DNA from 4 places in the Streptomyces sp. NPDC101178 genome. Region 1 is predicted to be linked to each of the others. Evidence: riboswitches for the same ligand, from Rfam matches in the RefSeq annotation. Region 1 holds a riboswitch; each other region holds the start of a gene.
What was found. Region 1 has a riboswitch for cobalamin ahead of ACIRR8_RS06835 (ribonucleoside-diphosphate reductase subunit alpha). Riboswitches for the same ligand answer to the same signal wherever they lie in the genome.

Region 1 (7,477 bases):
GTTCCCAGAAGCGGTACGCGGCGTACATGAGCACGACGCCGATGGCCGGGGCGCCCCAGGCGAGCCAATCCGGCACGGCGAGCTCCTCCTCCCGGCCCATCAGCACGGTCGCCGGTAGGTAGGCGACGAAGGCCAGCGGGAAGACGAAGGTCAGCCCGAAGCCGGCCACCGGGCCGAAGATCTTCAGCGGGTAGTTGCCGAAGTCGCTGAAGATCATGTCGATGGCGAACTTGATGGGCGAGACCCTCTTCATCCTGAAGACCAGCGCGGAGGCGGCCAGTTGCAGGGAGCCCTCCACCAGCGCACCGCCCACCACGGCGAGCGCGAGGAAGCCGACGGCTCCCGGCGACCAGTCGACCGGGGCGGAGGCCGAGGCGATGGACAGGAGGACCACTCCGCCCGCCAGGTCGCCCAGCGAACTCAGCCGCACCCTGCGGGTGAGGAGCTGGACCAGCGGCGGTGCCGGACGGACGAGATAGCGGTCGTACTCGCCCTCGACGACGACCTCGTCGACGTGGATCAGCTGGTGTCCGGGGAGCAGCCACAGGCCGTGGGCGGTCAGCCTGATCCCGTAGAGGAAGGCGATCTCGCCCAGTCCCCAGCCGCCGACCTGCCCGAAGCGGTCCAGCACCGCCCAGATGAAGGCCAGCCCGACGCCCTGGTAGAACAGGCCGCCGATGATGTTGATGAACAGGTTCCCCCGGTACTGGAACTCGGCCCGGAACGCCGCACCGGCCAGCAGCAGATAGACCCGTGGACCTCGCATCGCTCCTCAGCCCCCCTGCGACATGACGCGGCGCCGGGCGCGCGACCAGACGAACGCGGCCAGTGTGCCGAGCGCGCCGATCCAGGCGAGCTGGACCCCGAGGGCGGCCACGATGGCCAGGCCCTCGACCTGGCCCAGGTAGACGGCCGCCGGGGTGTACGCGGTGGCCTGGAAGGGCAGCCACTCCGCGGCCACCCTGATCGGTCCCGGCATGAACCACAACGGGACCAGGGTCCCGGAGAAGAACTGCGCCACGAAGCGGTAGGCCATGAGGGCGCCGCTCACCTCCAGGGTCCAGAAGGAGACCATGCCGAGCAGCAGCCCGAGCAGCTGGTTCACGAGCAGCGCGCCGATCAGCGCCACCGGGTAGGCGAACCCGGCGGCCGCGGAGGCGGGTGCCTGGCCCGCGCCGATCAGCAGCGCGAACGGGAGTGCCACCAGCAGGACCGGGACCGCGGCCGACGCCCACCCGAGCTGGCCGGCGAGCATCTGGCCGGGAAAGCCGACGGGCCGCAGCAGGTCCACGGCGACCTTGCCCTCCCGTACCCGCTGGTCGATGGGGGAGGACCGCCACGGGCTGACCAGCTGGTACTGGAGCGTCGTCAGCGTCGCGTACGCCGTCATGGTGGTGAGGCCGAGTCCGTCCACCTCCGCTCGGCCGTCGTAGAGGGCCTTCCAGACCACCGTCAGCAGCCAGATCTGGAGGAGCATCATCACGAAGGACGACAGATAGGCCGTGCGGTAGGTGAGGGCGGTGCGGAACTCCATCCGGGCGCAGGCGAGATGGGCCCGGAGCGGCGTCCTGCCCGGGTGCTTCGCGGAGGTGGGGGCCGTCTTCGCGGCGAGGGCCGCAGGGGCGGTCATCCGCGGTCCGCGTAGATCCGGTGGATGACGCTCTCCAGCTCGGGTTCCACGATCGAGAGGTCGGTCACCCGGTGCTGGGCCAGCACCGCCGCCACCAGCTCGGCGGGAGGGGTGCGTACGGGGTCGAAGCGCAGCCACACCTTGCCGTCCTCCCGGCGGACGACCTCCGCGCCTTCGACGCTCTCCAGCCGGTCGGTCTGCACGACGAGTTCGCGGTGCGGCGCGTAGCGGGTCTTCAGTTCGTCCACCGCGCCGTCGTAGGCGACCCTGCCGTGGTCGATGAGGATGATCCGGTCGCAGAGCTCCTCGACGTCGTCCAGGTCGTGGGTGGTGAGGACGACCGTGGTGCCCGACGCGCGGTTCAGCTCTCCGACGAAGCTGCGTATCCGCTCCTTGGCGATGACGTCGAGCCCGACGGTCGGCTCGTCCAGATAGAGGATGTCCGGGTCGTAGAGCATCGCGGCGGCGAGGTCGCCGCGCATCCGCTGGCCCAGGGAGAGCTGGCGGACGGGGGTGTCGAGGAACGGACCGAGGTCGAGCACCTCGCTGAACTGCCGCTGCCTTTCGCGGAACCGGGCCTCCGGCACGTCGTAGAGGCGGCTGATCAGCCAGAGCGAGTCGCGCAGGGGCAGGTCCCACCAGAGCTGGCTGCGCTGGCCGAAGACCACGCCTATCCGGCGGGCGTTGCGGGACCGGTCCCGCCAGGGCGTGGCACCGGCGACCGTGACCGTGCCGGAGGTGGGGACGAGGATGCCGGTGAGCATCTTGATGGTGGTGGACTTCCCCGCGCCGTTGGGGCCGAGATAGCCGACCATCTCGCCTTGCTGGACCGTGAAGTTCACGCCGTCGACGGCCCGCTTGACGGTCTGTTCACGGGTCAGGAGCGTACGGAGACCCGCGAAGCGGCCCTCCTGCCGTGTGGGTCGGCTGAACTCCTTGACGAGGTCTGCCACTTCTATGACGGGCATGTGCGCCTCTCTGGGGCGAGCCGGGCCCGGTCGGGCGGGATCGATGTGAGAGTGTGCACGCCGAGGGTTGGTCTAGTCCAAGTATTTTCCGTTCGGCCGGTCCTCGTCATGCCGTCGGGGGACGCGGAAGGCCCCACCGTGCTCAGCAGCACGGTGGGGCCTTCTGTCGTACGTGATCCGCAAAGGGCCTAGAAGTCGTCGTCGAACCCGACCGAGCCCTCCACCGCCACCTGGTAGGCGGACGGGCGGCGCTCGAAGAAGTTCGTCAGCTCCTGGACGCCCTGGAGCTCCATGAAGGAGAACGGGTTCTCCGACCCGTACACCGTCGGGAAGCCCAGGCGGGCGAGGCGCTGGTCGGCGACGCACTCCAGGTACTGGCGCATCGACTCGGTGTTCATGCCCGGCAGTCCCTCGCCGCACAGGTCGCGGCCGAACTGCAGCTCCGCCTCGACGGCCTCCTTCAGCATGTCGGTGACCTGCTGCTGGAGCGCGTCGTCGAAGAGCTCCGGCTCCTCCTTGCGGACGGTGTCCACGACCTCGAACGCGAAGTTCATGTGCATCGTCTCGTCGCGGAACACCCAGTTGGTGCCCGTGGCGAGGCCGTGCAGCAGGCCGCGCGAGCGGAACCAGTACACGTATGCGAAGGCGCCGTAGAAGAACAGCCCCTCGATGCACGCGGCGAAGCAGATCAGGTTCAGCAGGAAGCGGCGGCGGTCGGCCTTCGTCTCCAGCCGGTCGATCTTCTCGACCGAGTCCATCCACTTGAAGCAGAACTGCGCCTTCTCGCGGATCGACGGGATCTCCTCGACCGCGTCGAACGCCGCCGCCCGGTCGTCCGGGTCGGGCAGGTAGGTGTCGAGCAGCGTCAGATAGAACTGGACGTGCACGGCCTCCTCGAAGAGCTGCCGCGACAGGTACAGCCGCGCCTCGGGGGAGTTGATGTGCTTGTACAGCGTCAGCACGAGGTTGTTGGAGACGATCGAGTCGCCCGTCGCGAAGAAGGCGACGAGGCGGCCGATCATGTGCTGCTCACCCGGCGACAGCTTGGCGAGGTCGGCGACGTCCGAGTGGAGGTCGACCTCCTCCACGGTCCAGGTGTTCTTGATCGCGTCCCGGTAGCGCTCGTAGAAGTCCGGGTAGCGCATCGGACGCAGGGTCAGCTCGAAACCCGGGTCGAGCAGGTTCTTCTCTTCGTTCGTGGTGCTCATTACTGGCAGGCCTCGCAGGACTCGGGGTTCTCAAGAGAGCAGGCGATGGCGTCCGCGTCGGGAGCCGACGCCTGCTGTACGGGAATGGGGGCGGCGGCCGACGCCTGACCGGACGCGGCACGGGCGATCCGGGTCGCCGGGCGCGAACGCAGGTAGTACGTCGTCTTCAGCCCCTGCTTCCAGGCGTACGCGTACATCGAGGAGAGCTTGCCGATCGTCGGCGTCTCCAGGAACAGGTTGAGCGACTGGCTCTGGTCGAGGAACGGCGTACGGGCCGCCGCCATGTCGATCAGGCCGCGCTGCGGGATCTCCCACGCCGTGCGGTACAGCGCCCGCACGTCCTCGGGGATCCACGCGAAGCCCTGCACGGAGCCGCTGGCCTCGCGCAGCGCCTCACGGGTGCGGGCGTCCCACACGCCGAGCTTCTTCAGCTCGTCCACCAGGTAGCCGTTGACCTGGAGGAACTCACCGCTGAGCGTCTCGCGCTTGAACAGGTTGGAGACCTGCGGCTCGATGCACTCGTACACACCGGCGATCGAGGCGATCGTGGCGGTCGGCGCGATGGCGAGCAGCAGCGAGTTACGCATACCGGTCTTCGCGACCCGGGCGCGCAGCGCGTCCCAGCGCTCCGGCCAGTTCAGCTCGGTGTCGTAGTGGTCGGGGTGCAGCACACCGCGCGCGGCACGCGTCTCCGACCACGCGGGCAGCGGGCCCGAGCGCTCGGCGAGGTCGCAGGACGCCTCGTACGCCGCCAGCATGATCCGCTCGGAGATCTTCGTGGAGAGCGCGCGGGCCTGCGGGGAGTCGAACGGCAGGCGCAGCTGGAAGAAGACGTCCTGGAGGCCCATGGCGCCCAGGCCGACCGGCCGCCAGCGGGAGTTGGAGTTCCCGGCCTGCTCGGTCGGGTAGAAGTTGATGTCGACGACCCGGTCGAGGAAGGTCACGGCCGTACGGACGGTGGAGTCCAGGCGGTCCCAGTCGATCGAGCCGTTCGCCACGAAGGCGCCCAGGTTGACCGAACCGAGGTTGCAGACGGCCGTCTCGCCGTCGTTGGTGACCTCCAGGATCTCCGTGCACAGGTTCGAGGAGTGCACGACCCGGCCCGGCTCGGCGGTCTGGTTCGCGGTCCGGTTGGAGGCGTCCTTGAACGTCATCCAGCCCTGGCCGGTCTGCGCGAGGGTCCGCATCATCCGGCCGTACAGCTCACGCGCCGGCATGGTCTTGCGGGCCAGGCCCTTGGCCTCGGCGGCGCGGTAGGCGGCGTCGAACTCGTCGCCCCACAGGTCGACCAGCTCGGGCACGTCGGCGGGGGAGAAGAGCGACCACTCGGTGTCCGCGTCGACGCGGCGCATGAACTCGTCCGGGATCCAGTGCGCCAGGTTCAGGTTGTGCGTACGCCGCTGGTCCTCACCGGTGTTGTCGCGGAGCTCCAGGAACTCCTCGATGTCCGCGTGCCAGGTCTCCAGATAGACCGCCGCCGCGCCCTTGCGCCGGCCGCCCTGGTTCACCGCCGCCACGGAGGCGTCCAGCGTCTTGAGGAACGGCACGATGCCGTTGGAGTGGCCGTTGGTGCCCCGGATCAGCGAACCGCGGGCGCGGATACGGGAGTAGGAGAGGCCGATGCCGCCCGCGTGCTTCGAGAGGCGCGCCACCTGGTGGTAGCGGTCGTAGATCGAGTCCAGCTCGTCCTTGGGCGAGTCCAGCAGGTAGCAGGAGGACATCTGCGGGTGCCGGGTGCCGGAGTTGAAGAGCGTGGGGGAGGAGGGGAGGTAGTCCAGCTTGCTCATCAGCCCGTAGAGCGCGGTGACCTCGTCCAGCGCCCGCACCGACTCGTCCTCGGCGAGGCCCGCGGCCACCCGCAGCATGAAGTGCTGCGGGGTCTCGATGACCTGGCGGGTGATCGGGTGGCGCAGCAGGTAACGGCTGTGCAGCGTACGGAGACCGAAGTAGCCGAACCGGTCGTCCGCGCCCTCCGCCAGCGTCCGCTCCACCAGCGCGTCCAGCGCCTTCGCGTGCAGCTCCACGAAGGCGGCCGTGCGGTCCGCGATCAGCCCCTCGCGGTGGCCCACGGCGACCGAGGCGGAGAAGGAGGTGGCGCCCTGGCCCGCGGCCTCGTCGGCGATCGTACGGGTCAGCAGCCGGGCGGCGAGTTTGGAGTACGCCGGGTCCTCGGAGATCAGACCCGCCGCCGCCTCGGTGGCCAGCGAGCGCAGCTCGGCCTCGTCGGAGCGGGCGTTGCGCCCACGCAGAGCGGAGGCGGCGACCCGTCCGGGATCGGTGTCGGGCAGATCGACGGTGAGGTCGGTCAGGGTCCGCAACAGGGCGGTCCCGGGTCCGTCGTTCGTGCCTTCGCCGGACGTGGTGGAGGCAGCGGATTCGGTGGCTGAAACCGGATCGGCGGGCGCGATGGTCACTGGGCTTTCCCTCGCTCGGCTGGGGCCGGCGGCGAGCGGGGAAACCGGGCAGCACGATGCCCTTCGGGGCAGCACTGCTCACGGCGTCCACCGGCCCATCCGCGAGGCCCGGACGTCTGGCGTCCGGTTCGGTCGAGCCGGACGCGCTGTCGACAGGTCTTCGGACTTCGGGTGTGCAAAGCACACTGATCACACCGTTGCGGGACAGTTCCGGATTCGCACCGGATTCCCCTGCGGCGACAGCGAGGTCGAGCATACATGTGGGGGCCGCCAGATGATGCGGCCCCCACATGTTGTGTCGCGTCGATTTCATACGCCCCTCAGGAGACCGCCTCCAGCTCCAGCCGGAAGGTCATGAGGCGCAGGCCCGGCACCGGCTCCCAGTCCCGCTCAGGGGTCCGCAGAAAGCCGAGCCGACGGTAGATCCCATGGGCCGGGAGCATGGCCGGCTGCGTCGACAGCACCAGAGCCCGGACACCTTCGGCGGACCGGGCCCGCTCGACGCACGCCCGTACGAGCGCCTCTCCCACGCCCCGTCCGCGCCCCGCGCGGGCCACGGCCAGCATCCGGAACTCGGCCTCGTCCGGACCGGAGATTTCGCGCCACGGAGTGCCGGGAGCGGCATACGTCACACCACCGAGCACCACCCCGTCCGCGTCGAGCGCCACGAGCACCTCGGCCTCGGCCGCCCGCCGCTCCACCGCCCGCAGTTCGAGGAGGTACGGGTCCTGCGGGCCGTCCAGCAGCCCATCGCCGAGATACGCCTCGGCGATGATCCCGCCGAGTACGGCGTACTCGGCGGGCTCCGCCACTCTGATCGTCAGATCCATCAGCCGCTCGCTCCCACTTCGTTGTCCGGCGCGCCGTCGCCCACCGGCGGCAGGTCGCCGCGCTCGACCGGCTGCTGCCCGGAGCCGTCACCGGCGGGCGGCAGCACCCGGTCCAGCTCGTGGTCGTCGGCGCGGTGGGCGGCCAGCGCCGCCGACCGCAGTGTCGCCCGGTCCACCTGCTCGCGCGCCCCGCTCACCGTGATCACGAGACCGTCCTGCTCCTGGGCGTACGCGTGGCCCGACTCCGTGGCCCGGTACCACTGTTCGCCGTCCCGCTCGCACGTCACCAGGGCCTCCTGGCCGCCGGCGGGCGCGGAGCCGTCCGTGCAGTCGGCCACGGCGTGCGGGCGGCGCTCCGCCGACAGCTGGAGCATCCCGCCGTCCGGCGCGGTGTAGGAGCTGCCGAACCCGTCGTCACCGAGCACCC
Region 2 (6,039 bases), on a different contig from region 1:
CTGGGTCACCATGCCCCCACGACCTGACCGGAAGTCAGCGAACCGGCGACGAACGGTGGAACGGGGTGCGCAGAGGGGAGCGGGGCTGCCCGGGGCCGGATCGTGCCAGGATGCCGGATCCGGTCCCGGGCAGTGATGCAGGAGCGCCCGCTCCGCGCCCCTGTACCGACCATTCGGTGCCGCCTGCCGGGGCGGATTGGTGCGGGGGTCCTCACTCTGCCCGACGTCACCCGTTCGGAGCTCATCCGGAGCCCATCCGGCGTGCACTCGGTGCCCATCCGGAACCCGTGTCTCACATCACCGTCCGAAGAGTGAACAACGGTGTGCGCCCGACGGCCGTCCGCTTAGGGTGGCCGGTGCAGCTGGTTCGCCCTGTCCGCCAGGCAGGGTGTCGTAAGAGGGAACCCGGTGGGAATCCGGGACTGCCCCGCAGCGGTGAGCGGGAACGACCGCCGTCATACGCACTGGACCCGGCCGGGTCTGGGAAGCGACGGCCAGTAGGTGTCTGCCCCCGGCAGACGTGCCCGCGAGTCCGAAGACCTGCCCGTTGCCCGCACGCGACCGTTCGTGTGCGGAGTTCCCGGTGACCTCGTGGGCGGGTCGGCGTAACCGTCAGGCGGACGGACACGGTCAACGTGTCGTGCTCCCGCCCGACTTCGTCACCCCTTCGCGTCCGCGTCCCGTCCCGGGAACAGCTGGAGACATGCTCGCGAAGGAGAGTCACGTGACAGCGAAGCCCGCAGCCGCGGCAGCACGGGCCACCGTGTACGGCTACCCCCGTCAGGGTCGGAACCGTGAACTGAAGAAGGCCATCGAGGGCTACTGGAAGGGCCGCGTCGACGCGGACACCCTCCGCAGGACCGCCGCCGAACTGCGCGGGGGAACCTGGCAGCAGCTCGCCGAGGCCGGAGTCCACGAGGTGCCGACCGGTGATTTCTCGTACTACGACCACGTCCTGGACACCAGTGTCATGGTCGGCGCCGTCCCCGAGCGGCACCGCGAGGCGGTCCAGGCGGACGCCCTCGACGGCTACTTCGCCATGGCCCGTGGCACGCAGGACGTGGCGCCGCTGGAGATGACCAAGTGGTTCGACACCAACTACCACTACCTGGTGCCCGAGTTGGGCCCGGACGCGGTGTTCACCGCCGACTCCGCCAAGCAGGTCGCCGAGTTCAGGGAAGCCCTCGCGCTCGGCCACACCCCGCGCCCGGTCCTCGTCGGTCCCGTCACCTACCTCCTGCTCGCCAAGGCGGCCCCCGGCGTCGCCGCCGGCTTCGAGCCGCTGACCCTCCTCGACCGGCTCCTGCCCGTGTACGCCGAAGTCCTCGCCGACCTCCGGGCCGCGGGCGCCGAGTGGGTGCAGCTCGACGAGCCCGCCCTCGTCCAGGACCGCACCCCGGCCGAGCTGAACGCCGCCGCCCGCGCCTACCGCGAGCTCGGCGGTCTCACCGACCGCTCCAAGCTGCTGGTCGCCTCCTACTTCGGGCGGCTCGGCGAGGCCCTGCCGGTGCTCGCCAAGTCGCCGGTGGAGGGGCTCGCGCTGGACTTCACCGAGTCGGGCGCAGGCAACCTCGCCGACCTCGCGGCGGCCGGCGGACTGCCCGGCAAGCGGCTGGTCGCGGGCGTCGTCAACGGCCGCAACATCTGGATCAACGACTACGAGAAGTCGCTCGCCACCCTCGGCACGCTCCTCGGCCTCGCGGACCACGTCGACGTCTCCGCCTCCTCCTCCCTCCTGCACGTCCCGCTGGACGCCCGGGCCGAGCAGGACATCGACCCGGAGGTCGCCCGCTGGCTCGCCTTCGCCCAGCAGAAGACCGAGGAGATCGTCGTCCTGGCGCGCGGTCTGACCGCCGGCACCGAGGCCATCACCGCCGAACTCGCCGCGAACCGGGCCGACCTGGCCTCCCGTACCGACGCCGTCATCACCCGCGACCCGGCCGTCCGGGCCCGTACGGCGGCCATCACCGACGCCGACGGCCGCCGCTCCCAGCCGTACGCCGAGCGGACCGTGGCCCAGCGCGCCCACCTCGGTCTGCCGCTGCTGCCGACCACCACTATCGGCTCGTTCCCGCAGACCACCGAACTGCGCACCGCCCGCGCCGACCTGCGGGCCGGCCGGATCGACGAGGCCGGGTACGAGGAGCGCATCAAGGACGAGATCCGCGAGGTCCTCTCCTTCCAGGAGAAGGCCGGGATCGACGTCCTGGTCCACGGCGAGCCCGAACGCAACGACATGGTGCAGTACTTCGCCGAGCAGCTCACCGGCTACCTCGCCACCCAGCACGGCTGGGTCCAGTCGTACGGCACCCGCTACGTCCGGCCGCCGGTCCTCGCCGGAGACATCTCGCGCCCCGAGCCGATGACGGTGCGCTGGACGGCGTACGCCCAGTCGCTCACCCAGCGCCCGGTCAAGGGCATGCTCACCGGCCCGGTCACCATGCTCGCCTGGTCCTTCGTCCGCGACGACCAGCCGCTCGGCGAGACCGCCCGCCAGGTGGCGCTCGCTCTGCGCGACGAGGTCGACGACCTGGAGGCGAACGGCACTTCGGTGATCCAGGTCGACGAGCCGGCGCTGCGTGAGACGCTGCCGCTGCGGGCCGCCGAGCACGCCGCGTACCTGCAATGGGCTACGGAGTCCTTCCGGCTCGCCACCTCCGGCGTGCGGCCGGACACCCAGATCCACACGCACATGTGCTACGCGGAGTTCGGCGACATCGTCCAGGCCATCGACGACCTCGACGCCGACGTCATCAGCCTGGAGGCCGCCCGCTCGCACATGCAGGTCGCCCGCGAACTGGCCACCCACGGCTACCCGCGCGAGGCCGGCCCCGGCGTCTACGACATCCACTCCCCGCGCATCCCCAGCACCGAGGAGGCAGCGGCCTTGCTGCGCAAGGGACTTGAGGCCATCCCGGCCGAGCGGCTGTGGGTGAACCCCGACTGCGGCCTGAAGACCCGCGGCTGGCCCGAGACCCGGGCCTCCCTGGAGAACCTGGTCGCCGCCGCGCGGGAGATCCGCGCGGAGCTGCCAGCCGAAGCGGCGTGATCCGGCCCGGTACGGGAGCGGCCACCGCCGCTCCCGTACCGGGGCGCGCTGCCTCGACTCGGTTCTGGAGCAGGCCGGTTCGCCAGGCCCGGACGGCCGGAGTGCGTACTTCCTCGGCGGAAGAGTTAGGTTAGCCTAACCAGCGAATCCCGGTGGTGGATCTTGCACTCCGATCGAAGGGCTTCGCCATGGAGCGTGCTCAGGGCCTGCTGTCCGCCGAACTCCGCCTGGAGCGTGCGGTATGAGTGCCGGTACGGGAGGCCTCCTCGCGGGCGGTGCCGACGGACCGGGCCACCTGCGTGCCCTCACCTCGGTCGTGCTGGACACGCTGGAGTCCGCCGCCCGTGCCCGAGGCGGGCCGCTGCCCGCCGGAGGCCCGGACGCCGTGGCCCGGCGGACCACCGCTCTGGCCGCCCCGGTACTGCCCGAGGAAGGCGTCGGCGAAGAGGCCGCGCTCACGGACCTCGTACGAGCGGTGGCCGAGGGTGCCGCCGACCCGGCCGATCCCGCGTGCGCCGCCCATCTGCACTGCCCGCCGCTGGCCGTGGCGGTCGCGGCGGAGCTGGCCGGGGCGGCGCTCAACCCGTCGATGGACTCCTGGGACCAGGCGCCCGCCGCCGGAGTGATCGAGGAGCTGACCACGGCCGCCCTGGCCCGGCTCGTCCACCCGGACGCTCCCGCACCCGACGCGCTCATCACCAGCGGCGGCACCGAGTCCAACCTGGTCGCGCTGCTCCTCGCGCGCGAACGCGCGGCGCCAGGCCTTCTGCGAGTGGTGACCGGCGCCAACGCCCACCACAGCGTCCACCGGGCCGCCTGGATGCTCGGCCTGCCCGCCCCGACCCAGGTCACCTGCCACGACGGCCGGATCGACCCCGCCGCCCTCGACCGCACCCTGGCCGGGCTCGGCGGCGGCCCGGTCCTGGTCGTCGCCACCGCCGGTACCACGGACGAAGGGCGCATCGACCCGCTTCCCGAGATCGCCGACACCGTGGACCGGTACGGAGCCGAACTCCACGTGGACGCGGCATACGGCGGGCCCCTGCTCTTCAGCGAGCACCTGGCGCCCCGGCTGGCGGGGCTCGATCGGGCGGTCTCCGTAACGTTCGACCTGCACAAACTCGGCTGGCAGCCGGTCGCCGCCGGAGTTCTGGCCGTCTCGGACACCGCCCTGCTCGCGCCGCTCTCCCTGCGCACCGACTACCTCAACGCCGACGACGACACCGAGGCCGGCCTCCCCGACCTGCTCGGCCGCTCGATCCGTACGACCCGGCGCCCCGACGCACTGAAGATCGCGGTCACCTTCCGGGCGCTCGGCCGCCGTGGACTGAGCGAACTGGTCGAGCACTGCGTCACCACGGCGGAGGAGTTCGGCCGGGCCGTCGACGCCCGGCCCGCACTGCGCCGCCGGCCCGGCGCGATCGGGATCAGCACCGTGCTGTTCCGGCCGGTGGTCGCCGACGAGAGGGGAGCGGAGGCCGGGGACGCCGTCGTCGCCGAGGTCCGCCGCACGCTGCTCATGGACGGCCGGGCCGTCCTCGGACGAGCGGTGGCCGAGGACGGCGACGGGCGGCGCCGACTCTGGCTGAAGGCCACGCTGCTGCACCCGGCCGCCGCGACGGCCGACCTGCTGCCGCTGCTCGACCTGGTGGAGGTGGCGGCTCGGCGGGCGGCGGCCGGAGAGAGCGGCTGCGGCGGTACCGAGGCCCCGGCGGCGGAAAGGCTGTCGCCATGACGTTGCCGACGCGCACGAACCACGTGGGAGGAACCCGATGACGCCCGGACCGCGAACCCCGCCCCTCGATCTGCTGGGGGTGGGCGCAGGGCCCTTCAACCTCTCGCTCGCCGCCCTCGCCGACGGCGTACCCGGCCTGCGCACCGCCTTCCACGAGCAGCGCACCGCCTTCCACTGGCACCCGGGACTGCTCATCGAGGGAGCGACGCTCCAAGTCCCTTTCCTGGCAGACCTGGTGAGCCTGGTGGAGCCGACCAGCCCTTGGTGCTACCTCAATTACCTCAAGACGCGGCGCAGGCTCTTCCCGTTCTACTTCGCCGAGCGCTTCCACATCCACCGCTCCGAGTTCGACAACTACCTGCGCTGGGTGAGCACCGAACTGCCTTCCACCCACTTCGGCCACCGCGTCGACGCCATCGCCTGGGACGCGGGCGAGAGCGCGTACGCCGTCGACTTCACCCGGCTCGGCCCGGACGGCGAGAGCCTCGGGAGCGGGCTCAGCCACGCCCGCAACCTCGCGCTCGGTGTCGGCACCGCGCCGTACGTCCCCGAGCCGCTGAGGGCCCTGGCCGCCGACCCCGTACCTCTCGTCCTGCACTCCGCCGACTACCTCGCCCAGCGGGACCGGCTGCTCGCGGCCCGGCATGTCACGGTCGTCGGCTCTGGGCAGTCGGGCGCCGAAGTCCTGCTGGATCTGCTGAGGTTGAGGCCGGAAGGGACGGAAGGGCTGACCTGGCTCGCCCGCACCCCGGCCTTCGCACCCATGGAGTACAGCAAGATCGGGCTGGAGCAGTTCACCCCGGACTACACCCGCTACTTCCACGGGCTCCCGCAGGCCGCCCGGGACCGGCTGCTGCCCAGCCAGTGGCAGCTGTACAAGGGCGTCAGCGGAGACACGCTCGGGGACATCCACGACGAGCTGTACCGGCGCAGCCTCGGCGGCGACTGGCCCGATGTGACCCTCACCCCCGGCATCGAGGTCACCGGCGCCTGCGTCACGGGCGGCGGCCGCATCGAACTGGCCGTGGAACACGGCCAGCAGGAGAGCCGGGGCCGGCTCACCACGGACGCGGTGGTCCTCGCCACCGGCTACCGGGAGCGCCCGGTCGACACGCTGCTCGCCGCTCTGGATCCGTACATCGTCCGCGACGGTGCCGGACGGCCGCAGGTCGACGAGGCCCAACGGCTCGTCCTCGCACCGGAGATCGACGGCTCGGTCTTCGTGCAGAACGCGGAGCGGCACACGCACGGGGTC
Region 3 (7,477 bases), on a different contig from region 1:
CGACCGGGAGCTCGCGTCGTCCCATCGCCCGTCCGGTACGGAGGTGACGGCGTCGTGCCCGCCGACGAGCAGCTCCCAGAACGCGTCGGGCGTATCGGCGCCGGGGAACCGGCACGCCATCCCGATGACCGCTGCGGCGGCTGCCCGGTCCTGCCGGTCATGAGGCGCGGACGCGGGACGCACCGGCCCGGGTTCCGGAACGGGCAAGGCCGCCAGCAGATGCCCGGCCAGCGCCGCGACCGTCCCGTGGTCCCGGATCACCGCAGGCGGCAGGGTCAGTCCGAACGTGTCCTCCAGGGCCACGAGCACCTCCATGGCCTTGAGCGACGTCCCACCGAGGCTCCCGAACGCCTCATGGAGGCCGATCGACTCGACGGCCCGCCCCAGCACCCGCGCCCACACCTCCCGTACGAGCTGTTCGGCTTCGCCGCGCGAGCGCGGAGCCCCGGCCCGTGCGGGACCGGAGGCCGCAGCACCGGCCGAGGCCGCATCAACGGTCGGAGCCACACGACCAGCCGAGGCCGCACCACCGACCGCAGCCGCGTCACTCCCCCCATGGGCGCCCGCCTCGAACCGCTCCCGCAGCCGCTGCCGCTGCAGTTTCCCGCTCGTCGTCCGGGGAAAGCCGCCCGGAGGCAGGGCCAGCACCCGTACGTCGTCGTGGAGCAGTGCCTCGCGAACCCGGGCCGCGACCCGTTCGAGCACCTCCGCCGCCTCGCGCGGCGGCCGGGCCCAAGGGACGAAGACGACCACGCGCTCGCCACCCGTCACGGGATCGGTCGAGCCGATCACCGCAGGAGCGCCGGGCGGCAGCCCGGGCGTCGCCGCCGCGACCGCCTCCATGTCCGGGGCGTGGAAGGTGCGGCCGTTGAGGAAGAGCACATCCTTGTGGCGCCCGGTGACGCACAGCCGCCCGTCCCGCAGGAACCCGAGATCGCCGGTACGCAGCCACCCGCCGGAGAACACATCTGCGCTCACACCGGGAAGGCCGTGGTAGCCACGGGCCAGCTGAGGGCCTCGCACCGTGATGTGCCCGACCCGCCGGTCGCCGAGCTCCGCACCGCCGTCGTCCACGATCCGTACGGCACAGCCCGCCACCGGAACCCCGACGTCCATCAGCTCGACCGCCCCCGCGCCCGCCACGCCGTCGACTGCCTCGCCCCGGCTCAGCGCCTCCCGGTCCAGGACCAGCGGCTCGGCCACCTCTCCCGGCGGCGGGAACGTCACGGCCAGCGTCGCCTCCGCCAGCCCGTAGACCGGCTGGGGCGCCGCCGGATCCAGCCCGGCCGGACGCATCCTGCGGGCGAACTCCCTCCACACCGCGGCCGCGATCGGCTCCGCACCCACCAGCATCAGCCGTACGTTCGACAGATCCAGCCGCTCGACGACCGCGCCGGGAACCCGCCGTACGGCCAGTGCCAGCGCGAAGTTGGCCGCGGACAGCACGGTGGCCCGGTGCCGGTCCGCCACCTCGAACCACACTTGGGGCCGCTTGGCGAACGACAGCGGCCCGATCTTCACCTGCTTGGCGCGGGCGGCCAGCGGGGCGAGATGGGTCCCGATGAGCCCCATGTCGTGGAAGTACGGCATCCAGCTGACCACCACGTCGTCCGCCGCGAGCGCCGAGGCCTCCCGTATCTGCGCCAGATTGGCCAGCACCGCACGATGGGTCACCTCCACCCCCTTGGGCGCACCGGTGCTCCCGGAGGAGAACTGCACGAAGGCGACCTCGTCCGGCCCGGCCCGGAAAGGCTCCCGCAGCACCGGCCCTTCCCGCAGCACATCGAGCGTGAGAGCGCGTACGCCGTCGGGCAGTTCACCGGCCACCGGCCTGGTCGCCGCGTCCACGACGACGGGTGGCCGGCCCAGGTGCTCCCAGACCGGCAGCACGCGCCGGGCGTCGGGAGCCAGCGGCACGGGGACGAGCCCGGCGGCGAGCGCGCCCCAGAACATGGGCTGGAAGTCCTCGCTGCGATCGGCGAGCAACGGCACACAGGTCCTCGGCACGACACCGGCCTCCCGGAAACCGCCGGCCACACGCAGCGCATCGTCGAGCAGCTCAGGCAGGGCGACGGTCAACTCGCTGCCGTCACCGCGGACATGAACGACCACCTGGCCAGGAGCCTCACGGACCGCGCCCAGCAGTACATCCAGCAGTGTCATGTCGTCGTCCCCCGGTACGTTCTCCACACGCGCGGCAAGGCGCGCGCTGAACTCTTACGGAGGGACCTCGCCCCGATCACCGCTCACCGGCCCCCCGTTACCGATCTTAGGAAACGCCCTGGCCGCAGGGGATCAACCGCCGGGAGGAGACGCCGTGGGCCCTGAGTCTGACCCGGGGCGCCGCGAAGGGATACGACAGCACCGGGTGACACGGGCGCACTCTCATACCGGAGGGTCACACCCATGCCACCCGGCTGTCTACTCAGCGGTAGCCGGCCCGGCCTGCTGCACCACCTCGAAGGACCACACGGTGGACCCGCTCGCCGCCGGCTTGGGACGCTCGCCGCCTTCGGCGCCGCCACCGCCCTGGTGCGCGGCCTTCATCGGGCCCTCCATCCAGGCCTGGAAGGAGGCCTCGTCACGCCAGCGCGTGTAGACGAGGTAGTTGTCCGTGCCCTCGACGGGCCGGAGAAGCTCGAACCACTCGAATCCGTCGGAGTTCTCGACGGCATGGGCCCGGGACGCGAAGCGCTTCTCCAGCACCTCGCGCTGTTCCTGGGGGACGGTCAGCACATTGATCTTGACTACGCTCATGTCCTCATCCTGCCGTACGGCCCCCGCCCGGAAGAGCGGCGGCCCCGCCGCGCAGGCGAACGAGCCGGGCCGCCCGAGCCGGCTCCTGGCATCAGGCCCCCGCTACGGCCCGCCGGTGCGAGCGGACGATCCGGCGCCGGATCGGGTCGACGTCCAGGATCCTGGGCCGACCGGGAGCCCTGCCCCGAAGACAGTGCGGACGCAACCGATATGCTGCGACCTCCCCGCGGGGGAAGTCCGGTCGAAGTCCGGCGCTGACCCGCAACGGTAGGCGGAACCCTCGGTTCTGTAAGCCCGATCACCCGTGGCGGAACAGGCTCCTGACCATTCGCCGTGGACTGCGAAGGGCGCTGCGCGGGACGGCCGCCGTCCGGGCTGCTCCTCCTTGCGCGCTCGTACGGCCCGAGGCGAAAGCGACCGCCCTGTGGCCACGTCTCCCGACCGCATACCCGCCAAGCCGTCGCGCCCCTCGCGCGGCGGCACCGGACCGGCACCACCCCGCCGCGTACCCGTGCCGGTCCTCCTGGCCGCCCTGTCCCTCGCCCTTCCGCTCTCGCTCGTCTGCGGGGCCGGACTCGGCGCGTCCGGGCTCTCCTGGAGCGAGGTGCTCCGCTATCTGTGGGCCGGGCTGACCGGCGGAGCCATCGGGCCCGACGAGGTGTCGGCGTACACCATCGTCTGGGAACTGCGCCTGTCGCGGGCCGTGCTGGCCGCCATCGTCGGAGCGGGTCTGTCGGCCATCGGTGTCGCCGTCCAGGCCATGGTCCGCAACGCGCTCGCGGACCCGTTCGTGCTCGGTATCTCCTCCGGAGCGGCGGTCGGCGCCAACGCCGTCCTGATCTTCGGTGCGCTGGGGGCGCTGGGCATCTGGGCCCTGTCCACCGCGGCGTTCGTCTCGGCGCTGCTCGCCATGACGCTCGTCTACGCGGTCGCCCGCACCGAACGCGGACTGACCCCGCTACGGCTGGTCCTGACGGGGACCGCGATGTACTACGGCTTCTCGGCCGTCACCACGTTCATGGTCTTCGCGGCCGAGCGCGGCGAGGCGGCCCGCTCCGCGATGATGTGGCTGCTCGGCAGCCTCAGCGGGGCCAACTGGGCCTCCGTACCGATCGCCGCGGCCGTGGTACTCGCCGGCCTCGCCCATCTCGCCTGGTCGGCACGGCGCTTGAACGCCCTCGCCATGGGGGACGAGACCGCGGCGGCGCTGGGCGTGGACCCCGGCAGACTGCGCAAGGAGCTCTTCCTGGTCTCCGCGGCCGTCACGGGAGCGGTCGTCGCGGTGAGCGGAGCGATCGGCTTCGTCGGCCTGATGGTCCCGCACGCCGTACGGATGCTGGTGGGCGCGGACCACCGCCGGCTGCTGGCCGTCGCACCGCTCGCCGGAGCCGTCCTGCTGATCTGGGTGGACATCCTCTCGCGCGTCGTGCTGGCACCCGTGGAACTTCCGGTGGGCGTCCTCACCGCCGTCATCGGCGTCCCCTGCTTCATCCTGCTGATGCGCCGCCGGTCCTACTCCTTCGGAGGCATCTGATGCGGATCGACATCGACGCGCTGACCGTCGAGATCGCCGGCGCACGGCTGGTGGACGAGGTGACCCTGGGCGCGGCCGAGGGCCGGTTCGTCGGCCTGGTCGGTCCCAACGGCAGCGGCAAGTCCACCCTGCTGCGCTGCGTCTACCGGGCCCTGCGCCCCACCGCCGGCGCGGTCCGCGTCGGCGGTGAGGACCTGCACGCCCTGAGCGCACGGGAGGGCGCCCGCCGGCTGGCCGCACTCCCGCAGGAGGCCGGCGCGGAGTTCGACTTCACGGTGGCCGAGGTCGTGGCCATGGGGCGGATGCCCCACCAGGGGCCGATGGCCCGGACGACCGACGAGGACCGCCGCCGCTGCGTCGACGCACTGGCGGGGGTCGGCGCGGCCCACCTGGCCGAACGAGGCTTCCTCACGCTCTCCGGCGGCGAGAAGCAGCGCGTCCTGATCGCCCGCGCGCTCGCCCAGGAGCCCCGGGTCCTGGTCCTGGACGAGCCGACCAACCACCTGGACATCGCCCACCAGCTGGAGATCCTCGCGCTCGTCCGGGCCAGCGGCCTGACCGTCCTCACCGCCCTGCACGACCTCAACCTCGCCGCTCTCCACTGCGACCTCGTCCACGTCATCGACGGCGGCCGGATCGTCGCCTCCGGAGCCCCGTACGACGTCCTGACCACCGAGCTGCTGGCCGAGGTCTTCGGCGTACGCGCCCACCGTGTCGCCCACCCCGAGACCGGCGCTCTCCAGCTGCTCTTCGACCTTCCCACCACTCCTTGAGGAGCCTCACCCGCCATGCAGAACCGCATACGCCCCGCAGTCGTCGTGCTCGCCGCCGCCCTGGCCCTCACCGGCTGCGGAGCGGACGTCACCTCCCAGGGCGACGGAAAGGACGGTAACTCCGAGGCCGACCGGCACTACCCGGTGACCGTCGAGAACTGCGGCGAGAAGAAGAGCTTCGACAAGGCGCCGCGGCGCGTCGTGACGAACGACGTCGGCATCACCGAGATCATGTTCGCCCTCGGCCTTGAGGACCACATGGCCGGCTACGTGATGCCCGACGACAAGGGCGACATGACGTCCGTCCCGTGGAAGGACGGCTACCAGAAGACGAAGTGGCTCTCCAAGGAGCGCATCAACAAGGAACTCGTCCTTGACGCCCGTGCCGACCTGGTCTTCGCCGGCTGGAACTACGGCTTCAACGAGGGCGAAGGTTTCACGCCCGCCGAACTGAAGCGTGTCGGCGTCGACTCGTACCTCCTCAGCGAATCGTGCCGCAACGGCCAGGGCAAGGCGCGTGGAGTCATGCCGCCTCTCGAAGCGCTCTACACCGACCTGCGGAACCTGGGCATGATCTTCGACGTGAAGGACCGCGCGGACACCCTGGTCGCGTCCTTCCAGAAGCAGGTCGAGGAGGCTCGGGCGAAGGCGCCGAAGGGCAGCGACCGCCCGCGTGTCTTCCTGTACGACGACGGCAAGGACAAGCCGCTGACCTCGGGCGCGTACGCCGGACCGCACGACATCATCACCAAGGCCGGCGGCGACCACATCATGAAGGACCTCAAGGACAGCTGGACGACGGTGGGATGGGAGACCGTGGTCGACCGTGACCCCGAGGTCATCGTCATCAACAACTACGGGGACACCACCGCCGCGCAGAAGCGCGCGTTCCTGAAGTCGTACAAGCCGCTCGCCAACGTGTCCGCGATCAAGAACGACCGGATCGTCGTCCTGGACTACGTGGACCTGGTGGAGAGCCCGCGCAACCCGGCGGCCATCAGCTCGCTGGCGGAGGATCTGCGGAAGTCCGTCTCGTAGCCCGCCCGTGATGCGGGAGGGCCCGGCCCCGGGAGCAGCCCCGCGGACGGGCCCTCGCACACCGCCTCGACGTCCGGTCAGCCGTTGAACGTGTCGGGGTCGGGGCCGGTGCGCTCGTCACGGTTGAGGGCGGAGATCTCACCGATGTCGCCTTCGGTGAGCTCGAAGTCGAAGAGCGCGAAGTTCTCCTGGATCCGCTTCAGCGTCACCGACTTGGGGAAGACGACGTCCCCGCGCTGCAGGTGCCAGCGCAGCACCACCTGCGAGGCCGACCGGCCCAGCCGCTCGGCGATGCGGGTGATCGCCGGGTCCGAGAGCACCCTGCCCTGGGCGATGGGCGACCAGGCCTCCGTGGCGATGTCGTGCTCGGCGCCGAAAGCCCGTACGGAGTCCTGGGTGAGGTAGGGGTGCACCTCGATCTGATTGACGGCGGGCACCACCGTGCTGCTCTCCAGGAGCCGGCGCAGATGGTTGGGCTGGAAGTTGGAGACCCCGATCGCCTTGGCCCGGCCCGACCGGTAGACCTCCTCCAGGGCCTTCCAGGTGTCCACGAAGTCGCCCGAGGTGGAACCGGGCAGGGGCCAGTGGATGAGGAAGAGGTCCAGGTACTCGAGACCGAGCTCGTCCATGGTGCGGTCGAACGCCCGCAGGGCGTCGTCACGCTGGTGCGCGTCGTTGTTCAGCTTGCTGGTGACGAAGACGTCGGCACGGTCGATCCCGGAGTCCCGGACCGCCTGGCCGACCTCCTTCTCGTTGCCGTACATCTGCGCCGTGTCGATGTGCCGGTAGCCGGTCTCCAGAGCGGCCAGCGTGGTCTCGCGGGTCTCCTCAGGCGGGATCTGGAAGGTCCCGAAGCCGAGCTGGGGGATCGTCACACCGTTGTTGAGGGTGATGCCGGGTACCGCGGGCACGGTGAACTCCTTGCTGTCGACGCCTCGGAAGGCGGTGGGGGATGGGTCCGGGAGGGGCGGTCGTGCCGGTCCTCCGCGCGGGCCGGAAACGTGATGCGTACGTAGGGCGCTCCGGGCGGACCGCCATGCGCTGCTGCCATGTGGCCCTGCAGCGAGGGACGGGGTACGGCCCCGGGTGCTGCTGCTCAGCCCGCGATGCCCTGCAGTTCGGCGTCGGGCGGCAGCACACGTACGAGCTTGCGGTTGACGAACTCCTGCATGCCGAGCTTCGACAGCTCCCGCCCGTAGCCGGAGCGCTTGATCCCGCCGAACGGCAGGTCGGGCTGGGTCGAGGTCGGGTGGTTGACCCAGACCATGCCGGTCTCCACCCGCTCGGCCACCCGGCGGCCGCGCTCCACGTCAGAGCAGAAGACGGACCCGCCGAGGCCGTACTGGCTGTCGTTGGCGAGCGCGATGGCCTCGTC
Region 4 (7,477 bases), on a different contig from region 1:
CCACACCAGGAACGCCCCGCACTCCCCCGGAGCCAGCTCCTCGATGATCAGGCGTTCGCAGATGTCGGCCCGGCGGTGGCGCCAGTCGTGGACCGCCGTGGTGTAGCGGCCCCGGTCGCCCTGGGTGCGGTCCCGCCAGGGATCCTCGGCCTCGACGACCCGGTAGGGGCCGTCCAGGTGCTCGGCCAGGATGTCCCGCCGCAGCCGGGTCAGGGACTCCTTCTCCCGGCCCTTGCCGAGCACGAAGAAGACCTGGGCCCTGCGCATGGCCTTGATCGCGGCGAGGGTCAGGTGGTCGGGGTCGCCGGCTCCCATGCCGATGACGAGGATGTGGCGTGGTGCGTCGCTCATGTCGGCCGATCATGCCAGGAGCGGGGCGCGCGATCGTGCCGGGCCCGAGGGCGGGCCGGCGCGAGGCGGGGTGGACTTACTAGGACGTCCAACTATATGTTCGTGAGCAGAGGGGCGACCGGCCTGGTGCCGGGCGCCTCGAAGGCCCGTGGTGTCAGGGAAGCCGGTGCGATTCCGGCGCGGTCCCGCCACTGTGACCGGGGAGTTCGTCCTCGCACAACACGCCACTGACGGTGAAGGCGCCGTCGGGAAGGCACGAGGACGCGCGCTGATCCGGGAGTCAGGATACCGGCCACGGGATTGTTCCGTGTTTCCACGAGGATGGAGCAGACACGCATGGCACCGGTCCGCACCCACGGCCCCGCAGGCCCGTCCCGGCGAGCGGTTCTCCCCGCCCCCTGACGGCCTCCGCCCTCCGCGTCCCCCCGACGGCGAGCCCTTCCACGCCCCCGCGCGCACCCGACCGGTGCGCCGCGCGGTGGCGGGGGCCCGTGCGCCATCCCCGGATCTCACCTGACGATCTCACCGACGAGAGCAGGCTTTCCATGGTCCGCGAACTCACCCATTTCATCGGCGGCAAGCGCACGCCCGGCACCTCGGGCACGTACGGCGATGTGTACGACCCCAACACCGGCCGGGTCCAAGCCCGGGTGCCGCTGGCCGGCCGGTCCGAGACCGAGGCGGCCATCACCGACGCGGCGCAGGCGCAGCTGGAGTGGGGCGAGTGGAACCCGCAGCGCCGGGCCCGCGTCCTGCTGCGCTTCCTCCAGCTGGTCGAGCAGGAGAAGGACTCCCTGGCCCGGCTGCTCTCCTCCGAGCACGGCAAGACCGTGGCCGACGCGCACGGTGACCTCGCACGCGGCCTGGACGTGGTGGAGTTCGCCGCCGGTGTGCCGCACCTGGTGAAGGGCGAGTTCAGCGACAACGCGGGCGCCGGGATCGATGTCCACTCGCTGCGCAGGCCGCTCGGTGTGGTCGCCGGCATCACCCCGTTCAACTTCCCGGCGATGATCCCGCTGTGGAAGGCCGCACCCGCTCTGGCCTGTGGTAACGCCTTCATCCTCAAGCCGTCCGAGCGGGACCCGTCGGTGCCGCTGCGGCTGGCCGAACTCTTCCTGGAGGCCGGGCTTCCGCCGGGCGTGCTGAACGTCGTCAACGGCGGCAAGGAGGCCGTGGACACACTGCTGGAGGACCCGCGCGTCAAGGCGCTCGGCTTCGTCGGCTCGACGCCGATCGCCGCGCACATCTACGCGACGGCCGCCGCTCACGGCAAGCGGGCGCAGTGTTTCGGCGGGGCGAAGAACCACATGATCGTGATGCCGGACGCCGATCTGGACCAGGCGGTGGACGCGCTGATCGGCGCCGGGTACGGCTCGGCGGGCGAGCGGTGCATGGCGATCTCGGTGGCCGTACCGGTGGGTGCGGAGACCGCCGACGCGCTGGTGGCCAAGCTCACCGAGCGGATCGCCGGCCTGCGGATCGGCCGCTCGGACGACCCGGACGCCGACTTCGGGCCGCTGGTGGGCCGGGACGCGGTGGACCGGGTGCGCGGCTATGTCGACCTCGGCGTGGAGGAGGGGGCCGAACTGGTCGTGGACGGAAGGGACTTCACCCTCGAAGGCCACGAGGACGGCTTTTTCGCGGGCGCCTCGCTCTTCGACCGGGTCACCCCGGACATGCGGATCTACCAGGAGGAGATCTTCGGCCCGGTGGTCTCCGTGGTGCGTGCGGCGGACTACGAGGAGGCGCTGCGGCTGCCTTCGGAGCACGCGTACGGCAACGGCGTGGCGCTCTTCACCCGGGACGGCGACATCGCCCGCGACTTCACCCGCCGGGTCGACACCGGCATGGTCGGTGTCAACGTGCCGATCCCGGTGCCGGTGGCGTACCACACGTTCGGCGGCTGGAAGCGGTCCGGTTTCGGCGACCTCAACCAGCACGGTCCTGACGCCATCCGCTTCTACACCCGTACGAAGACCGTCACGTCGCGCTGGCCCGCCTCCGGGATCCGGGACGGCGCGAGCTTCACGATTCCGACCATGGGATGACCGCCGTGACCACCCTGCTCACCGACGACCAGCTCGCGGTCGTCGAGACGACGCTCGACTTCGCCCAGGAACACCTGGCTCCGCACGCCGTGGCCTGGGACCAGGACAAGCACTTCCCCGTCGATGTGCTGCGGAAGGCCGCGAGGCTCGGCCTCGGAGGCGTGTACGTACGGGAGGACAGGGGCGGCTCCGAGCTGTCCCGCTCCGACGGGGTCCTCGTCTTCGAGGCCCTGGCCACCGGCTGCCCGTCGGTGGCGGGCTACCTCTCGATCCACAACATGGTCGCCTGGATGGTCGACCGGTACGGCTCAGAGACCCAGCGCGCCCGGTATCTGCCGGAGCTCTGCACCATGGAGCAGCTGGGCAGTTACTGCCTGACCGAACCGGGCGCGGGCTCCGACGCGGCCGCGCTGCGCACCCGTGCGGCCCGCGACGGCGACCACTACGTCCTCACCGGGACCAAGCAGTTCATCTCCGGCGCGGGCGCCACACACCTCTACATCGTGCTGGCCCGCACCGGCGACAACGGCCCGGGCGGGATCTCGGCCTTCCTCGTCGAACGGGACGACGAGGGGCTCTCGTTCGGCGCCAACGAGAAGAAGATGGGCTGGAACGCGCAGCCCACCCGCCAGGTCATGCTGGACGGCGTGCGCATCCCGGCCGACCGGCTGCTCGGAGCGGAGGGCGAAGGCTTCCGCATCGCGATGAACGGCCTCAACGGCGGCCGACTCGGCATCGCCGCCTGCTCGTTGGGCGGTGCGCAGAGCGCGCTGGACCGCAGTCTGGCTCACCTGGCGGACCGGGAGGCGTTCGGGGCGCGGCTGCTGGAGGCGCAGGCGCTGCAGTTCCGGCTGGCCGACATGGCCACCGAGCTGGCCGCCGCGCGGGCACTGGTGCGGCAGGCCGCCGAGGCGCTGGACCGGAAGGCGGGCGGAGCACCGGAGTTGTGCGCGATGGCCAAGCGCTTCGCCACCGACACCGGCTACTCCGTCGCGGACCGGGCGCTCCAACTCCACGGCGGTTACGGCTATCTGGCCGAGTACGGCATCGAGAAGATCGTGCGGGACCTGCGGGTCCACCAGATCCTGGAAGGGACCAACGAGATCATGCGCGTCATTGTGGCCCGGAGCCTGACGGGAGCCCTGCGATGACCGAGGAGCTCGTACGGGTGCGCACCGAAGGTCGTGCGGGAGTGCTGACCCTGAACCGTCCCAAGGCGCTCAACGCGCTCACCCACGCGATGGTGGAGACGATCACGGCGGCGCTGGACCGGTGGGAGTACGACCCGGAGGTGGCCACGGTCGTGATCACCGGGGCCGGGGAGCGCGGGCTGTGCGCGGGCGGCGACATCCGGTCCATCTACGAGGACGCCCGCGTCGGCGGCAGGGCCTCGGCCGCGTTCTGGCGCGACGAGTACCGGCTGAACGCGCGGATCGCCCGCTATCCGAAGCCGTACGTGGCGGTCATGGACGGCATCGTGATGGGCGGCGGGGTCGGGATCTCGGCGCACGGCAGCGTCCGGATCGTCACCGAGCGGTCCAAGGTGGCCATGCCGGAGACCGGGATCGGCTTCGTGCCGGACGTCGGCGGTACGTATCTGCTGGCGCTGGCCCCCGGCGAGCTGGGCACCCATCTCGCCCTGACGGGGACCGTGGTGGGGGCCCGGGACGCGCTGCTGTGCGGGCTGGCCGACCACTTCGTACCGCAGGAGAGCCTGCCGGCGCTCCTCGCCGAGCTGCGGACCGAGCCGCCCGCCGAGGTGCTGCACCGCCATGTCCGGGACGCACCTGGCGGCACTCTGGAGGCCGACCGGGCCTGGATCGACCGCTGTTACGCCGCCGACTCCGTCGAGGAGATCGTGGAGCGGCTGCTCGCCTTCGAGGCCCCGGCGGCGGGTGAGGCGGCGGCCACGATCCTCGGCCGCTCGCCCATCGCGCTGAAGGTGACCCTGGCCGCACTGCGCCGGGCGCGCGACCTCGGGCCGCTGGAAAGGGTGCTGGAGCAGGAGTACCGCGTCTCGTACGCCGCTCTCTCCTCCGCCGACCTGGTGGAGGGCATCCGGGCCCAGGTGATCGACAAGGACCGGACGCCTCACTGGTCACCCGGCACGCTCGTGGAGGTCACGGACGCCGACGTGGCCCGGTACTTCGCTCCGACCGGCGACGGGGAACTGGTCCTCGCCGCAGACGACTCACCGCAGGAGGTGCCCTGGTGACCACGACCGTCGCCTTCGTCGGACTGGGCCACATGGGCGGCCCGATGGCCGCCAACCTCGTCCGCGCCGGGCACCGGGTGCTCGGCCACGATCTCGTCGAGTCCTGTCTGGCGACCGCTGTGGAGAGCGGGGTCGAGCGGGCGAAGTCCGCCGCCGAGGCCGCCTCGGTGGCCGATGTGGTGATCACCATGCTGCCTGCCGGACGCCATGTCCTCTCGCTGTACGGGCAGGAGGGGCTGCTCGGAGCCGCCCGCCCCGGCACCCTGTTCATCGACTGCTCGACCATCGACGTGGCCGACTCCCGCGCCGCTCACGCGGCAGTGGCGGCGGCCGGTCACCGCTCGCTGGACGCACCGGTCTCCGGCGGAGTGGTCGGGGCCGAGGCGGGGACGCTGACCTTCATGGCCGGTGGCGAGGAGGCCGCGTTCGCGGAGGCCGAGCCGCTGCTGGCGGTGATGGGCGGGAAGGCGGTGCACTGTGGTGGGGCCGGTGCCGGACAGGCGGCGAAGATCTGCAACAACATGATCCTCGGCGTCTCGATGATCGCCGTCAGCGAGGCGTTCGTCCTCGCCGAGAGTCTCGGCCTCTCCGACCAGGCGCTGTACGACGTGGCCTCGGCGGCCTCCGGCCAGTGCTGGGCGCTCACCGTCAACTGCCCGGTCCCCGGACCCGTTCCGACCAGTCCGGCCAACCGCGACTACCGCCCCGGCTTCGCCGCGCCCCTGATGGCCAAGGACCTCGGGCTGGCCGCCAACGCCCTGCGCGCGGGCGGAATCGACGCCGAACTGGGTCTCCGAGCGGCCGAGTTGTACGCACGGTTCGCCGAAGGAACCGGAGCCGGGCAGGACTTCTCCGGAATCGTCCAGGCCATCCGGGCCGCTTCGACGGCCACCACCGACGCAGAGAAGGGCACCACCACGTGACCGAGCACAGCGAGAGTCCGTCCGCCCCGGGCCCGTACGGGACGATCCTGGTCGAGCGCCGGGGCCGTACCGCCCTGCTCACCCTGAACCGGCCCAAGGCGCTCAACGCGCTGAGCCTGGACGTCATGCGGGAGACGGTCGAGGCGACCGAGGCGCTGGACCGCGACCCGGAGGTCGGCTGCATCGTCCTCACCGGCAGCGGTGAGAAGGCGTTCGCGGCGGGCGCGGACATCAAGGAGATGCAGCCGCAGAGCTACATGGACATGTACCTCAGCGACTGGTTCACCGCCTGGGACCGGCTCGGTCAGCTGCGGACACCGACGATCGCCGCCGTACGGGGCTACGCCCTGGGCGGCGGCTGCGAGTTGGCGATGCTCTGCGACCTGGTGATCGCCTCGGAGTCGGCGGTCTTCGGGCAGCCGGAGATCCGGCTCGGGGTGATCCCCGGCATCGGCGGCTCCCAGCGGCTGACCCGGGCGGTCGGCAAGGCCAAGGCGATGGATCTCTGTCTCACCGGCCGGAACATGGACGCCGAGGAGGCGGAGCGGGCGGGTCTGGTGTCCAGGGTCGTGCCGGACGCGGATCTGCTGACCGAGGCGCTCGCCGTCGCGGACACCGTCTGCGGCATGTCGGCGCCGGTCGCGATGATGGCGAAGGAGGCGGTGAACCGGGCTTTCGAGACCACGCTCGCCGAGGGCGTGCGCTTCGAACGCCGCCTGTTCCACGCGGTGTTCGCGACGGACGATCAGAAGGAGGGCATGAGGGCGTTCACCGAGAAACGGCCCGCCCAGTTCACGCACCGCTGATCGGGCCGGGTGGGACGGGCCGGCCGTCGGCGACCACCGGGTACGGCACATGGGTGCGCCGGTCGGGGTCGACGGCCAGCCGGCCCCCGGCCGGAGGGCGGGCCCGCTGGGCGCAGTCCTGCCGCTCGCAGATCCGGCAGCCGAGACCGATGGGTGTCGCCGAACGCGGGTCGTCCAACGCCAGGCCTTCGGCGTAGACCAGGCGGTGGGCGTGGCGCAGCTCGCAGCCGAGAGCCACGGCGAAGTCGGCCCGGGGCGCGCGGTGGCCGAACCCGCCGCGCGCCACGGTCCGGGCCACCCAGAAGTACCTTTTTCCGTCCGGCATCTCGGCGACCTGGGTGAGGATGCGGCCGGGCGCGGAGAACGCCTCGTACACGGTCCAGAGCGGGCAGGTGCCGCCGAGCCGGGAGAAGTGGAAGTCGCTGGCGGACTGCCGCTTGGAGATGTTGCCCGCCCGGTCGACCCGCAGGAACGAGAACGGCACGCCCCGGTCGCCGGTGCGCTGAAGCGTGGAGAGCCGGTGGCAGACGGTCTCGAAGCCGACGCCGAAACGGGCCTGGAGAAGCTCGATGTCGTACCGCAGCTCCTCGGCGGCCCGGTGGAAGGCGGTGTACGGCATGAGCAGCGCGCCGGCGAAGTAGTTGGCGAGTCCGATCCTGGCGAGTCCGGCGGCCTGGTCCGAGGCGATCTCTCCGTCGGCGACGAGGGTGTCGAGCAGCGATCCCTGTTCCAGCAGCGCGAGTTGAGTAGCGAGCTGGAAGGCGCGCTGGGCCTCGCTGAGCCACGGTGAGAGCAGGAGGAGGCCGCTGTCCGGGTCGAACCGGCGGGCGTCCGTAGCCCGCTGCGGGTCCGTGGTGACGACGGTGATGCCGTGCCGGGTGGCGAGGCGCGCCTTCAGCGCGTCGGCGGTGCGGCCCGCCGAGCCGGTGCCGAGACCGGCCGCCGTGTCTTCGGCGACGGCGTCGAGTGCGCCGAAGTGGTTGTGGTGGGCGTAGAAGAAGTCCCTTACCTCGTCGTGGGGTTCGGCGGTGAGGAGCGCTTCGCCGTCCTGCGGCGGGGCGAGGGCGACGACCCGTTCGGCGGCGTCCCGGTAGCGGTGGTGCAGGGCGACCAGCGCGCGGGCCACCTCCGGGT

Region 2: linked by a shared signal. The riboswitch ahead of metE (5-methyltetrahydropteroyltriglutamate--homocysteine S-methyltransferase) and the one ahead of ACIRR8_RS06835 (ribonucleoside-diphosphate reductase subunit alpha) in region 1 are both predicted to bind cobalamin.
Region 3: linked by a shared signal. The riboswitch ahead of ACIRR8_RS12485 (FecCD family ABC transporter permease) and the one ahead of ACIRR8_RS06835 (ribonucleoside-diphosphate reductase subunit alpha) in region 1 are both predicted to bind cobalamin.
Region 4: linked by a shared signal. The riboswitch ahead of ACIRR8_RS20490 (CoA-acylating methylmalonate-semialdehyde dehydrogenase) and the one ahead of ACIRR8_RS06835 (ribonucleoside-diphosphate reductase subunit alpha) in region 1 are both predicted to bind cobalamin.

What each region holds. Positions count from the first base shown of each region.
Region 1 is NZ_JBIWOZ010000002.1:606,666-614,142, reverse strand. Features, by position in the region: gene ACIRR8_RS06855 (ABC transporter permease) at 1-766, opposite strand, end outside; gene ACIRR8_RS06850 (ABC transporter permease) at 773-1,630, opposite strand; gene ACIRR8_RS06845 (ATP-binding cassette domain-containing protein) at 1,627-2,598, opposite strand; gene ACIRR8_RS06840 (ribonucleotide-diphosphate reductase subunit beta) at 2,787-3,806, opposite strand; gene ACIRR8_RS06835 (ribonucleoside-diphosphate reductase subunit alpha) at 3,806-6,220, opposite strand; cobalamin riboswitch at 6,354-6,488, opposite strand; gene ACIRR8_RS06830 (GNAT family N-acetyltransferase) at 6,541-7,050, opposite strand; gene ACIRR8_RS06825 (hypothetical protein) at 7,050-7,477, opposite strand, start outside.
Region 2 is NZ_JBIWOZ010000007.1:294-6,332, reverse strand. Features, by position in the region: cobalamin riboswitch at 395-542, shown strand; gene metE (5-methyltetrahydropteroyltriglutamate--homocysteine S-methyltransferase) at 725-3,049, shown strand; gene ACIRR8_RS20470 (pyridoxal phosphate-dependent decarboxylase family protein) at 3,291-4,784, shown strand; gene ACIRR8_RS20465 (lysine N(6)-hydroxylase/L-ornithine N(5)-oxygenase family protein) at 4,822-6,039, shown strand, end outside.
Region 3 is NZ_JBIWOZ010000004.1:13,121-20,597, reverse strand. Features, by position in the region: gene ACIRR8_RS12495 (amino acid adenylation domain-containing protein) at 1-2,163, opposite strand, end outside; gene ACIRR8_RS12490 (antibiotic biosynthesis monooxygenase family protein) at 2,422-2,757, opposite strand; cobalamin riboswitch at 2,949-3,082, shown strand; gene ACIRR8_RS12485 (FecCD family ABC transporter permease) at 3,182-4,291, shown strand; gene ACIRR8_RS12480 (ABC transporter ATP-binding protein) at 4,291-5,064, shown strand; gene ACIRR8_RS12475 (ABC transporter substrate-binding protein) at 5,080-6,102, shown strand; gene ACIRR8_RS12470 (aldo/keto reductase) at 6,180-7,013, opposite strand; gene ACIRR8_RS12465 (NAD-dependent succinate-semialdehyde dehydrogenase) at 7,199-7,477, opposite strand, start outside.
Region 4 is NZ_JBIWOZ010000007.1:7,225-14,701, forward strand. Features, by position in the region: gene cobF (precorrin-6A synthase (deacetylating)) at 1-351, opposite strand, end outside; cobalamin riboswitch at 484-663, shown strand; gene ACIRR8_RS20490 (CoA-acylating methylmalonate-semialdehyde dehydrogenase) at 897-2,399, shown strand; gene ACIRR8_RS20495 (acyl-CoA dehydrogenase family protein) at 2,396-3,550, shown strand; gene ACIRR8_RS20500 (enoyl-CoA hydratase/isomerase family protein) at 3,547-4,614, shown strand; gene mmsB (3-hydroxyisobutyrate dehydrogenase) at 4,611-5,537, shown strand; gene ACIRR8_RS20510 (enoyl-CoA hydratase) at 5,534-6,343, shown strand; gene ACIRR8_RS20515 (short-chain fatty acyl-CoA regulator family protein) at 6,330-7,477, opposite strand, start outside.